One region of the Dermacoccus sp. 147Ba genome, then DNA from elsewhere that is predicted to be linked to it. Evidence: riboswitches for the same ligand, from Rfam matches in the RefSeq annotation. Region 1 holds a riboswitch; each other region holds the start of a gene.
What was found. Region 1 has a riboswitch for S-adenosylmethionine ahead of EVU97_RS01805 (homoserine O-acetyltransferase). Riboswitches for the same ligand answer to the same signal wherever they lie in the genome.

Region 1 (4,219 bases):
TCTCACGACCCGATTCGAACAGAGCTGCCAGAGCCGGGTGGTCGACATCCGCGGGAAGTGCGGGGGGCTGCGTGGTCTTCGACACTGTCGTCACCAACTACCTTCCGAAAGTAATGCGTCGCCGTCGTCGGCCGCAGGGCAGCGACGATCGAAGCGACACCGGAACGAGGAGTGCGATCACGAAACCCCGCGCTTGGCGCTCCGGGTGGTGACCGCTTCTTCACCCATTATAAAACTCGACGGACGAAACCGCAGAATCACGGGGTTCAACGAGCTTCGATTGACGTTCATTCCCTGCCCCGGATCGGCCGCCATCTCAGCAACTGAAGGCCGTTCGGGAGCCTCAGGGCTTGACGGCGAGCACGGGGCACGGGGCGTCGAGCAACAAGCGCTGAGCACTCGTGCCCAGGATCAACTTGCCGACAGGGGTGCGCCTGCGCAGCCCGATGACGAGCAGGGCGGGCTGCACTCGGGAAATCTCCTCGAGGATGGATTCCACGGCGTCGGCGCCGTCCTGCACATCGACGACCTGTGCGCCGGTGTACTCCTCGGCCGCCTTGCGGGCCGCGGTGCGAGCCTCGTCCGAGGGCACCGTGCACACCACGATGAGCGGGCGACCCAGATCCTTCGACTGGCGAGCTGCCTCGGCGAGGGCGGCTTCGCCCTCGGGGCCGGGCGCGAAACTGACGATGACGGACATGGCGACCTCACTCGCGAAATTCGGAATCTGCCGTCACGCTACCCGAGGCCCCTGCGGTGGGCCACTCATGCGACGCCGCGCACGAGCCGCGGTGTTCCGCGCAACGGTCGCTGGACGAGTTCATGCACGAGCGACGCGATCTGGTCGGCCTCGATGAGGAATCCGTCGTGGCCGTAGGGCGAGTGGATCATGCGCAGTCGTCCGCGACCGTAGGCGCGCACCATCCGCGTCGATGCGCTCACGGGAAAGAGTCGATCGGAGTCGACTGCGGCCACGAGGAGTTCTCCTTCGTACGCCTCCAGCACCGCGTCGAGCCCGCCGCGTCCTCGCCCGATGTCGTGGGTCGCCATGGCCTGCGTCAGGCGCACGTAGGCCAGCGGGTCGAAGCGTCGCGCGAGTTTGGCCCCGTGGTGGTCGAGGTAGCCCTCGACGCTGAAGCGACCGCCCTCGAGCGGGTCCTCACCTGGCTGGGGCTCGGCGCCGAACCGTGCCTCGAACTCGCTTGCGCTGCGATACGAGGCGTGAGCGATCTGGCGGGCCAAGGCGAGGCCGTTCGTGGGAAACGTGCCGTGACGCAGGTAGTCGCCGTCGCGGAATTCCGGGTCGGACGTGATGGCGACGACCTGGGTGTGACCCCAGGCAATCTGGTCCGCGGTCGCGCAGCCACTGCTCGCCACGACCAATGCCCGCTCGACGCGGTCCGGGAACCCCGCGACCCACTCGGCCGTGCGCATCCCCCCGAAGGAGCCTCCGATGACGGCGTGCAGACGTCGCACACCGAGCGCTTCGAGGCACGCCGCCTCGGCGCGGACCTGGTCTCGGACGGTCACCTGCGGGAAACGTCCGCCCCAGGGCTCGCCGTCCGGAGCGAGCGAGATGGGGCCGGTACTGCCACGGCATCCACCGAGAACGTTGATGGCGACGACGAAGTACTCGTCGGTGTCCAGTGCTGCGCCGGGGCCGATGATTCCTGGCCACCAACCCGGGGTGGGCTGCCCGTCGCCAGTATCGCCGACGACGTGCGAATCACCCGTGAGCGCGTGCTCGACGAGGACGACGTTCGACGCGTCGTCGTTCAACTCGCCCCAGCACTCGTAGGTCATGACGACATCCGGCAGCGTGCGGCCACTTTCGAGAACGACGTCTCCCAGAGCGACGGCTCGTGCCTGCGCGTTGAACCCACTCGGCGCCTGCACAGGACGCGTAGCGGCCGGTGCGACGTGCGCTGAATGAGAGCTCGCCATGTGTCCTCCTCGAAGGACTCGCCGAAGCGACTGGCGAGTCCGCGCTTGCCGCAGCGTTCACGGCCCTGTCGTCACCCGGGGCACCCCACCGCGGTGGAGGGTTGCCGCTCAGTCAGCCGGGGCTTGTGTGACTGAGACTCTTGACGCTTTGAGACTAGGGCGAGTGCAGCGAATGCGCCAGGAAGGCCCCTGCTGATGTCCACGATGTGAAGCGCCGGCCCGGTGGCTGCCCGCACTCTCTCGCCTCGTCGCCACGACGTCAGCGACGGCGCCGCGCCGCACGATTCGGCCTCGCCGGCCGCAGGAAGTCCTCGTACGCCATGCCGGAGGAGGTCATCCTCACGACGAGGTCGACGAGAGGTAGGCGCGCGCCCCGTTCCTGGGCCTCGGCGGCGGCGAGCACAGCGCTGGGCCGCTCCCCTTCCCGCCAGCGCGCGAGTGCCACGAGACACAGCCAATGGGCTCGCGCCGGCTCGGGCACGGCGACGAGGATCTCCAACAGGCGCTGCGAACTCACCGGCTCGGACCAGCACTGCCGCGTGGTACGGGCTCCCGCGGCCAGTTCGGGCACGACGCTCCACACCATCTCGTCGCGCAGGAGTGGATCGGGCATGGCGTCGACGACGAGTGCCAGAGCCTCACGCTCGCGAGTGCTGTGGGGGTGCCCGGAGCCTGAGGCCACCTCACGCCAGGCCGCGCGCACCCGGCCGGTCTCGCCCGGTAGCCCGACGAGCAGGTCGGCGACGGCCCGTTGGGCCAGTGGCGAAACCGCGTGGAGGGCGGCCACGGCTTCGTCACGCGATGACGCCGGTTCGAGGCGTCCCTCGAGGGCCGATGCGAGGGAGGGCACATCGGCGGCAGTCGGCACTGGGGCCAGTGCACCGTCACAACAGCCTTTGGTGCACGTCGTTGCCCACCAGACGTCAGGGGCCACGACGAGGGCGTGCTCCACCTCGACGGCCGGTGCGAGAGCCCGCGTGACCAGGTCGAGATCGACGCCGGGACTGCACTGGTAGGCCGTGACGACGACGCCACTCGTGCCGAGACGATTCGACGCCTCGACGACGCGATCGCGCACGTGGTGAACGTGCTCCGGGGTGACGACGGCTTCGTCGAAGCGGGCAGCCCCCGAAACTCGCCCGCCGTCCATGAACGTGACGACGAGGGACGCCGTCGGAGCGAAGCCGAACTCGTACGGCATGAGGGCGAGCAGCGGGCCCATGCCCGAGAGATGAAGTGTGGTCATGGCTTCACGAAGCCATGACCACACTTCTCACGACCAGTGCGAGGCGCTGGCGCCTGTGGACAAGGGCGTCCTCAGCGCACGCGCTCCCCCGCCAGCGTCACACCTGTGCGCTTCTCCCAGTCGAGGAAGTCGTCGGTGACGTGCACGAGCGAGCTCGCCAGCCACGTGAGGACGGCGGCGTCGTCCGCAAGACCCACGACTCCCAGGAGCGCCTCGGGCAGCAGATCGACCGGCGAGGCGACGTAGGCCGCAGCAGCCGTGAGCAGCGCGAGCTGCGCGGTGCTCACGCCCCGGTACGAACCGGAGCGCACAGCGCGAGCCAGGCGCGGAAGTGCGCTGAGGCGGGTCGTGAGCGAGGGACCTCCGGCGGCGGACGCCGCCGTCACTGCAGCAGCGAGGGATTTCAGGCCGGCGAGTCGGGTGACGCGGCGACCGAGCGAGGTGGGACGTGCCATCGAAGTGCCTCCGGTTGACGAGCGTTCAGGTGAACAAAGCGACAACGCCGACGCCACGCGGTGCATTCCGCGGGCGCGGGCGTCGTCACGATCGGCGGAGCGTCAGGCCGTGGGCGGCACGGCCGCGATGAAGTCCTTGCGCGCCGCGTCGGCGATCTTGCGCAGGAGCATGACGTCGAGCCCCGCACCGATGAAGCCACCCGCAACCGGGATGACGCGCGGGATGCGCGAGAGGAACTTGCGCCCGACCTGCGTGCCCAGGCGGAACGCGACGGACTTGTTGACGACCGCGAGCGCCGCCGGGGGCAGACGACGGGTCGCAACATTCGTCGCGACACCGCCGCTGAACGCACCCATGCCCTTGAGAACCTGCGTGGCATCGGCGCCAATGAGGTCGAGCAGGATGGCCGAACGGACCGACTCGTCGCGCAGGTTGTGGCCGTACAGGTGCGCGATGGAGGCCACCATGCGCGTGGCAACGGTGTAGAAGCCGACGATGTTGGCGGGCAGGGCCACGGGCATCGTGATGAAGCCACCGAGGTTGGTGACGAACCCGTTCGCACCCGCGAGCTTC
Region 2 (4,219 bases), on a different contig from region 1:
ACCCGCGCACGGGCGAACTGAACCTCACGACCGAGTGCACGATGGTGCTTGTCGGCCTTGACAACGACGGCGACAAGCGGGCCGTGCCGCCTTGGGTGCCAACGCTTTCCGAGGACGTCGCGCTCGACACGGACGCGCAGACGATGGTCGAGATCCGCGCGAGGCTACTGCGCCCCATCCCACTCGAAGTGCCGCCGCTCGTCGACTGACGCGCGCCGTTCACGCGGTTGCTCCGCGAGTTCGGAATCCTCTCGGACACGCCTGCGTTGAACACAGCGACTCCAGTGAAAGGAACGCCCCATGTGGTTCACCCGTCAGGATTCCGCCCCGGTCGACGTCGCTGCCGTGCACGACGTTCTCGGCACGCCACTGCTCGGCGGGTGGCCGGACAAGACCGAGACGCTGTACGTCGCGATGGGATGTTTCTGGGGTGCGGAGCGCATCTTCTGGCAGATCCCGGGGGTCGTCTCGACGGCCGTCGGCTACATGGGTGGCGACCGTGAGAACCCCTCGTACGAGGACGTCTGCACGGGCACGACGGGCCACACCGAGGCCGTCCAGATCGCGTACGACCCGGAGAAGGTCTCCCCGGCCCAGCTGCTCAAGGCGTTCTGGGAGAACCATGACCCGACGACGGCCAACCGTCAGGGCAATGACATCGGCACGCAGTACCGCTCTGCGGTCTACTGGACGACGCCCCAGCAGGAGACCGCTACGCGTCGCACCGCGGAAGCGTTCCAGGATGCGCTGACCGACGCGGGCCGCGGCGCCATCACGACGGAGATGAAGCCCGCCGACGAAGCCGGAAAGTTCTGGCCGGCCGAGGGCTACCACCAGCAGTACCTCGCGAAAAATCCAGGCGGGTACTGCAATCACGGCTACAAGGGCGTGACGTGCCCGGTCGGCGTGGCCGACCTCCCCGCGCAGACCGACGTTCTTCCGCCGAGCAAATAAGCGCGAGCTCGGGGTACCTCGACCCCGTGGAGTCCACGCTCCGCCCCTAGTGACTCCAGCCCACGGGGAGAGCACGGCGTCAGCGCATCTCTCCACTGGGCAGACTTTCCTGCCGTTGGGTCGAGGCGGCGACTACCCAACCGCAGGAAACTCGGCCCAGCGGTGACACAGAGTGGCCCAGATCACTTGATTTGACGGGCTTCTCGCGGCGCCTCTAATGTAATGCCTGTCAAGAGATCCGATGCAAAGCCCTGGCTGGTCGGACGGCAACCCTCACGAACGTGGCGGGGTGCTCCAGGTGATGACACGGCCGCGTCAACCGCGCGGCAAGCACGTTCCGCACCCGGAACACATCCCTTTCGAGGGCTTCGTACCGGTGCGCCCGATCCCGGGAGATCACATGCAGCACACGCATCGCCCCACCCAGGCCCCCACCGCGCGACCGCACACGCACGACGCCGCGTTCGCGCGCCCCAAGCACTGACCGCACCCATCGTCGGGCGGTCGTCGCCGCCCACCCCACCGGCGCCTCGCACGCCCCTTCGAGGAAGGCATCACCATGTCCGAGAACACCAACTCCACCACCCCCGGAGCCAGCCCGGCCGTCCAGGCCCTGCCCGAAAAGCCGAAGAGCAACGGCCCCAAGTACGCGGCCATCGGCGCAGGCGTCCTCGTCGTCGCGCTCGCCGCAGGCTTCGGCATCAAGGCCTTCACGGGTAGCGACGACGAGAAGCTGACGAAGATCACCGTCGGTACCACCGAAGCGTCCGACCCGTACTGGACCGAACTGGTCAAGGTCGGCAAGAAGAAGTACGGCCTCGACATCCAGCCGGTCAACTTCACCGACTACACGCAGGCCAACCCGGCGCTCTCCCAGGGCCAGGTCGACGTCAACCAGTTCCAGCACCTGCAGTTCCTCGCCGACTACAACGCCGCGAAGAACGACACCCTGACGCCGGTCGGCTCCACCTACATCGTGCCGCTGTCGCTGTACTCGAAGAAGCACACCACGGTGAACGAGTTCGCCGACGGCGGCAAGGTCGCCATCCCGAACGACGCGACGAACCAGGCACGCGCCCTCCTGCTCCTGCAGAGCGCCGGTCTGCTCACGCTCAAGGGCGGGGGCAACTCCCTGTCGACGCCCGCCGAGATCGACGCCGCGAAGTCGAAGGTCGGCGTCACGCCCGTCGACGCTGCCCAGACCGCAGCCGCCCTGCCCTCCGTCGAGGGCGCCGTGGTCAACAACAACTTCGCCGCCGACGCGAACCTCGACCCGAGCAAGGCGCTGTTCAAGGACGACCCCAAGGCGAAGTCCTCGGAGCCGTACATCAACGTCATCGTGGCCCGCAAGAAGGACGCCGACAACCCGACGTACGCGAAGTTCGTCCAGGCGTACCACGAGAAGTCGGTGCAGGACCTCATCTCCAAGCGCACCAAGGGAACCCAGTACGAGGTGAAGCGTTCCGTCGCGGACGTGCGCGGCATCCTCACCCGCATCGAGTCGCAGATCAAGGCCAAGAAGTGACCCCCACTCCCCCGGCCCGACCCGAGAACGCGCCGGCGGTCCGGCTGCGCGGCGTGAGCAAGACCTTCGTGCGCGGCAAGAAGAACGTCACCGCGCTGCAGGAGATCGACCTCGACGTCGCTACCGGCCGCGTCCTCGCCGTCATCGGGTTCTCCGGTGCAGGCAAGAGCACCCTCGTGCGGCTCATCAACGCGCTCGAGACCCCGACGACCGGCTCCGTCGAGGTCGACGGCGTCGATCTGGCGGGTCTGGGAGCAAAGCAGATCCGAGCTCTGCGGGCCCGCATCGGCATGGTGTTCCAGCAGTTCAATCTCATCCGCTCGCGCACGGTGTACGCCAACGTCGCCTATCCGCTCGAGGTCGCCGGTTGGGACAAGGACAAGCAGGAGGCGCGAGTCACCGAACTGCTCCACTTCGTCGGTCTGACGGAGAAGGCCTGGGCCTATCCTGACGAGCTGTCCGGCGGCCAGAAGCAGCGCGTCGGCATCGCCCGCGCCCTGGCCACGAACCCGGAGATCCTGCTCGCCGACGAGTCGACCTCCGCCCTCGACCCCGACACGACGAAGGACGTCCTCGCCCTCCTGCGCCGCGTCAACGATGAGCTCGGCGTGACGATCGTCGTCATCACGCACGAGATGGACGTCGTGCGTGAACTGGCCGACGACGTCGTGGTCCTCGAACACGGCCGCCTCGTCGAATCCGGGCCGACCGAGCAGGTGCTCGGCGCACCGACATCGTCAGCCACGCGGCGGCTCGTCGACGCGACGCTGCGCAACGTGCCCGACGCCCGCGAGATCGCGCGGCTGCGCGAGAGGGTGAGCGGACGCCTCGTCACGGCAACCGTCCACGACTCCGCTGGATTCGGAAGGGTTCTCGCCTCCACCGGCGCCCGCGGTGTCGAACCGGAGATCGTCCACGGTGGCCTCACGCCCCTCAAGGAAGCGAACCTCACGACGTTGACCCTGGCCCTGCGCGGTGACGACGTCACCGTCACGCAGGTGCTGACCGACCTCGCCCAGGTCGCCACCGTCCACGAACTCGAGGAGGCCACGGCATGAAGGTCATCACTGCGGACACGGACTGGAGCGCACTGCGCCCCGTGCTGTGGGAGTCGGTCGGGCAGACCCTCCTCATGGTCAGCGCCACCATCGTCCTCGGCGGTCTGTTCGGGCTCGTGCTCGGCGTGCTGCTCAACACGACGCGCCGCGGCGGCATCATGGCCAACCCGACGGTTCACACGATCCTCAACGTGCTCGTCAACATCATCCGGCCGATCCCGTTCATCATCTTCGCGGCCGCGCTCGGTCCGCTGACGCTGAAGGTCACCGGCTCGACGATCGGTACCGCGTCGATGATCTTCCCGCTGACGCTCGCCGCAACGTTCGGCATCAGTCGCATCGTCGAACAGAACCTCGTGAGTGTCGACCCGGGCGTCATCGAGGCGGCTCAGGCGATGGGCGCGAGCCCGTGGCGGATCATCCGCACCGTTCTCATCCCCGAGGCGCTCGCGCCGCTCATCCTCGGGTACACCTTCGCGCTCGTCGCCGTCATCGACATGACCGCGGTCGTCGGCGCGATGGGCGGCGGCGGTCTCGGCAACTTCGCGCTGGCGTACGGCTACCAGCGCTACCAGTGGGCCGTGACGTGGGCAGCCGTCGTCATCATCATCGTGTTCGTGCAGATCGCGCAGTTCATCGGTAACGCACTGGCCCGCAAGGCTCTGCGTCACTGATCGACGCG
Region 3 (4,219 bases), on a different contig from region 1:
CTACACCGACATCGGCGACTACCTCACCCGCGAGCAGAAGCTTGCCAGAGTCGCCAAAGCAGTCGATGTCAAGGGACTCGGAGCCGTGACCATCGCCCCGAACGCGCATGGCGACTGGCTCAACCAGCGCCGCGACGACTTTGAGGCGTTCCTGCCCCTTGCGGCGGACCAGGGTCCGCGAGGAATCTTTCAGGTCGGAAGGCCAGGTGTTCAGAGCAACCGGGACGCTTGGGTCTATAACGCGGGCAGAAAGCGCATTGCGCTTGCCATGCGCCGTGCCGTCCAGACGTATGAAGAAGCCCTCGCTGGCGAGCGGTCCTACGACCCGGCCAGAATCAAGTGGTCCTCTTCTCTTGAATCGCGTTTGGCCCGCGGACAACGCATCGGATTCGACCCCGGCCGCCTAGGGCACGCGATGTACCGCCCCTTCGAAAAGGCCAATCTGGTGATCGACCCCGACTGGTTACACCGTCCAGGAATCCTCCCAGTTTCCTTCCCAGTTCCCAATGTTGACAATTTGGGAATCGTGACGATGGGCCCGCGGGACGTTGCTCTTCCCGCAGTCCAGATGCTCGATTGCGTCCCCGACACAGCGTTGTTCGGTTATGCGACCCAGTTCGTGCCCCGGTACCGCTACGAGAAGGTCGATGCTGACGAAGGCATGCTGTCGCTCGGCACCTCAGCCGCACACGACGTCGTCGACGGATACCGCCGCATCGACAACATCACCGATGAGGCGCTGACGAGGTTCCAGGCGGCGTACGGAACCTCGATCACGAAGGACGACATCTTCTTCTACGTCTACGGGCTGCTGCACTCGCCCGACTACCGCGAGACGTACGCGGCGGACTTGAAGAAGGTGCTGCCGCGTATCCCGCTCGTCGAAGAAGCGCAGCCGTTCATCGACGCAGGGCGCAAGCTCTCGGAGCTGCACCTCGGATACGAGACCGTGGAGCCGTATCCACTCCCGGGCCTCGGCGCGCAGCCTGCCGGCGGTCAGGACCCGTACGCGTTCTACGCCGTCGGCGACAAGAAGATGCGCTTCGGGAAGCCGTCGCCCGAACAGAAGGCCGCGGGTGAGCGCCACGACCGCGCGACGATCCACTACAACTCGCGTATCACCCTCGCGGGCATCCCGCAGGAGGCGTACCGCTACATGCTGGGCTCACGTTCGGCGATCGAGTGGATCATTGATCGCTACTACATCAAGACGGACAAGGCCTCGGGCATCGTCAACGACCCGAACGACTGGTCGAAGGAAGTCGGCGACCCGCGGTACATCATCGACCTCCTAGCCCGCATCGTCACAGTGAGCCTCGGAACGATGAAAATTGTCGACTCCCTCCCTTTCTTGAAGGTTAAGTCGCAGCCATGAAAGTGACCGGCAAGATCCAGGATGAGAGTGTCAGTTGCGCTCTGGCAGGTGAAAAGTTTGACGGGCACTCCTGCACTCGAACAGCTCGGGGCTTTAGGGGTGTCATTGCGGATGGAACCGTGTGATGGGCCAGGCCTGGAAGGTCTCCGGCCCTCGCCTTTGGCTAGAGATGCCGGGCGAGAAGGAGGCACACCTCGCGGATAGGGGCTGTGAGCCAGGCAAGGTTCGTTGCGGTGTGGCCATTGTGAGCGCGGTTGCCGCGCTTTCACGGATGTCGCGGTGCAGGGAGTGCTTGCGCTTGGCTGGCCATGGAAGGCCATCGAAAGCGAAGCGAGCGGTTCTGCCCGGCCGCGGGTACGGAGTGCCAAAGGCGGCCGTTCGGATCGTTGGCGGGGGTGCGCCAGGATCGAAGCGTTGAAGTGGGAGTCGTCGCCGGTAGGGGCCCCTCGTCGGAGCTCCCTAGTGAGCGACGATCGGAAGGCGATCGACTGCGGGTGTCCAGGTTGCCCGCGACAACAGCACGACCTTCCGTTAGATCCCGCGATGCGGACACTCACCAACCAATAACTGTTCGTTCTGCGAAGCCTGCGCTTAAGTTATGAGTGGGTCACGAGTTCCGGCGACAAGTCTCGGCTGGCCGGACGGCAACCCTCCACTGCGGTGGGGTGCCCCGAGTAACGACCTGGCGCAACGCCGCCCGGCGTCTGCGCAAGCGCATCGAACCAAAGAGGCTGTCATGACACTTCTCGCCACCCACGCTCCCGCCACGACGCCCGGCCTGCGCATCGAGCGCCTCGGCCCGGCCCTGGGCGCCGTCATCCACGGCATCGACCTGGCGTCCATCGACGAGATCGCGGCCTTCGACATCCGCCGCGCCCTGCTCGCCCACAAGGTGCTCTTTTTCCGCGATCAGCACGGCTTCGACGACGACGCCCAGGTGCGCCTCGGCAACCTCCTCGGCGACCTGACGCCCGGCCACCCTGTCGCCGGCAACCACGAGCGCAGCGAGATCTACAACATCGATTCGAGCGACCCCGAGTTCTCCTTCTCCGATGTCTGGCACACCGACGTCACGTTCATGAAGCGGCCGCCGGCCATCAGCATCCTCCGCGCCGTGACGCTCCCGCCCTACGGCGGCGACACGTCCTGGGCCGACAGCCAGGCCGCCTACGACTCCCTCTCCGCACCCTTCAAGGCGCTCGCCGACCAGCTGCTCGCCGTCCACGACGGCAACCGCGAGTGGGGCGCCTTCCTCAAGAAGAACGGCGGCCACGAGTGGGAGGGCGAGATCGTCACCGAACTGCCCGCCGTCGAGCACCCCGTCGTCCGCGTCCACCCCGAGACCGGCCGCCGCGGCCTCTTCGTCAACCCCGGCTTCACGTCCCACGTCAGCGACGTCTCCGAAGCCGAATCGCGTGCCATCCTCGACGCCCTCTACGCCCACCTCACGCAGCCCGAGCACACGATCCGTCACCGCTGGGCGCCCGGCGACGTCGGCCTCTGGGACAACCGCGCCACCTCCCACTACGCCAACCGCGACTACACGAACACCCGCGTCATGCACCGCGTCACCGTGCGCGGCGACGAGCCCCGCGGCGTCGACGGCCTGCGCGCTCAGTAAGCGCAACGAAAACTGATCGACGCTCCACCGTCGGGGGTGATGAGATGACCGACATGATCGAACTCATCGCCCCCGACGCCGCGCGCTACGACGACTGGTCGGCCATGCTGCGCGAGTTTCGCGACGCCACCACCGACTCGCGCGGCGACCACTGGGTGTGCGCGGGCGGCATGGACGGCTCGGGCTTCTTCGCGGGCACCGACGTCGACATCACCTCCGACGGCTTTGCCGCCTACGTCGAAGACTGCGCCCGCCAGGGCAACACGATGTGGCCGCCGCACACCGGCCTCGTCCACTGCTCCTACTTCTGGATCGTCGACGACGGCGCCCTCGTCGGTCACCTCGCCCTGCGTCACGCGCTCAACGAGTTCCTCTACGAACTCGGCGGCCACATCGGCTACTCCGTGCGGCCGGCCGCTCGCGGACGCGGCATCGCGAAGGAGGCTCTGAAGCTCGGGCTCGCCGAAGCCGCCGCGCTCGACATCGCCCCCGTGCTCGTCTGCTGCGCGCAGACGAACGGCGCCTCGCGCGCCGTCATCGAGGCCTGCGGCGGGCAGCTCGAGGACGTTCGTGAAGACAGCCGTCGCTACTGGTTCGGCGACGGGCCGCGCCCCACCGGCCCCACTGCGTGACGCTCGTCCAAATTCGTGATGAAGGTGTGACCTCCACTCGCGGTGTCAAAACCCTGTGACCTACCCGACACGGCATAACGTGTCCCTGCTCACACTCACACGAAAAGGGAGGTCTTCGTGCCCGCGTCGAGCACCAAAACCCCCGAGCGCGACGGGAACACGCCCCCGGTCGCGGTCGACCTACCCCGCCAGATCACGGGACGTCAGAAGATCGTCATCGCCGTCGCGGCCGTCATCGCCGCCATCGGTTGGACGATGGTTGCGTTCGTCCGCGGCGAGCACGTCAACTCGATCTGGTTCGTCATGGCTGCCGTCGGCAGCTACGTCATCGGCTACATGCTGTACAGCCGCCTCATCCAGTACAAGGTCATCCGTCCGCGCGACGATCTCGCCACCCCGGCCGAGCAGTTCGAGAACGGCCAGGATTTCCTGCCCACCGACCGGCGCGTGCTGTTCGGTCACCACTTCGCCGCCATCGCCGGCGCCGGCCCGCTCGTCGGCCCCGTGCTCGCCGCGCAGATGGGTTACCTGCCGGGCACGCTTTGGATCATCTTCGGTGTGATCTTCGCGGGCGCCGTGCAGGACTACATG

Region 2: another riboswitch for S-adenosylmethionine. It lies ahead of EVU97_RS14640 (MetQ/NlpA family ABC transporter substrate-binding protein); the one in region 1 lies ahead of EVU97_RS01805 (homoserine O-acetyltransferase).
Region 3: another riboswitch for S-adenosylmethionine. It lies ahead of EVU97_RS12180 (TauD/TfdA family dioxygenase); the one in region 1 lies ahead of EVU97_RS01805 (homoserine O-acetyltransferase).

The regions. Positions count from the first base shown of each region.
Region 1 covers NZ_SEHL01000001.1:397,601-401,819, reverse strand. The annotation lists gene EVU97_RS01815 (RNA polymerase sigma factor) at 1-85, opposite strand, end outside; gene EVU97_RS01810 (universal stress protein) at 344-700, opposite strand; gene EVU97_RS01805 (homoserine O-acetyltransferase) at 766-1,944, opposite strand; SAM riboswitch class IV at 1,981-2,090, opposite strand; gene EVU97_RS01800 (DUF4192 family protein) at 2,204-3,190, opposite strand; gene EVU97_RS01795 (YkvA family protein) at 3,262-3,645, opposite strand; gene EVU97_RS01790 (EcsC family protein) at 3,748-4,219, opposite strand, start outside.
Region 2 covers NZ_SEHL01000018.1:5,473-9,691, reverse strand. The annotation lists gene EVU97_RS14650 (acyl-CoA thioesterase) at 1-209, shown strand, start outside; gene msrA (peptide-methionine (S)-S-oxide reductase MsrA) at 301-954, shown strand; SAM riboswitch class IV at 1,182-1,293, shown strand; gene EVU97_RS14640 (MetQ/NlpA family ABC transporter substrate-binding protein) at 1,514-2,479, shown strand; gene EVU97_RS14635 (methionine ABC transporter ATP-binding protein) at 2,476-3,537, shown strand; gene EVU97_RS14630 (methionine ABC transporter permease) at 3,534-4,211, shown strand.
Region 3 covers NZ_SEHL01000009.1:85,128-89,346, forward strand. The annotation lists gene EVU97_RS12175 (type ISP restriction/modification enzyme) at 1-1,375, shown strand, start outside; SAM riboswitch class IV at 1,981-2,096, shown strand; gene EVU97_RS12180 (TauD/TfdA family dioxygenase) at 2,112-2,996, shown strand; gene EVU97_RS12185 (GNAT family N-acetyltransferase) at 3,041-3,628, shown strand; gene EVU97_RS12190 (carbon starvation CstA family protein) at 3,746-4,219, shown strand, end outside.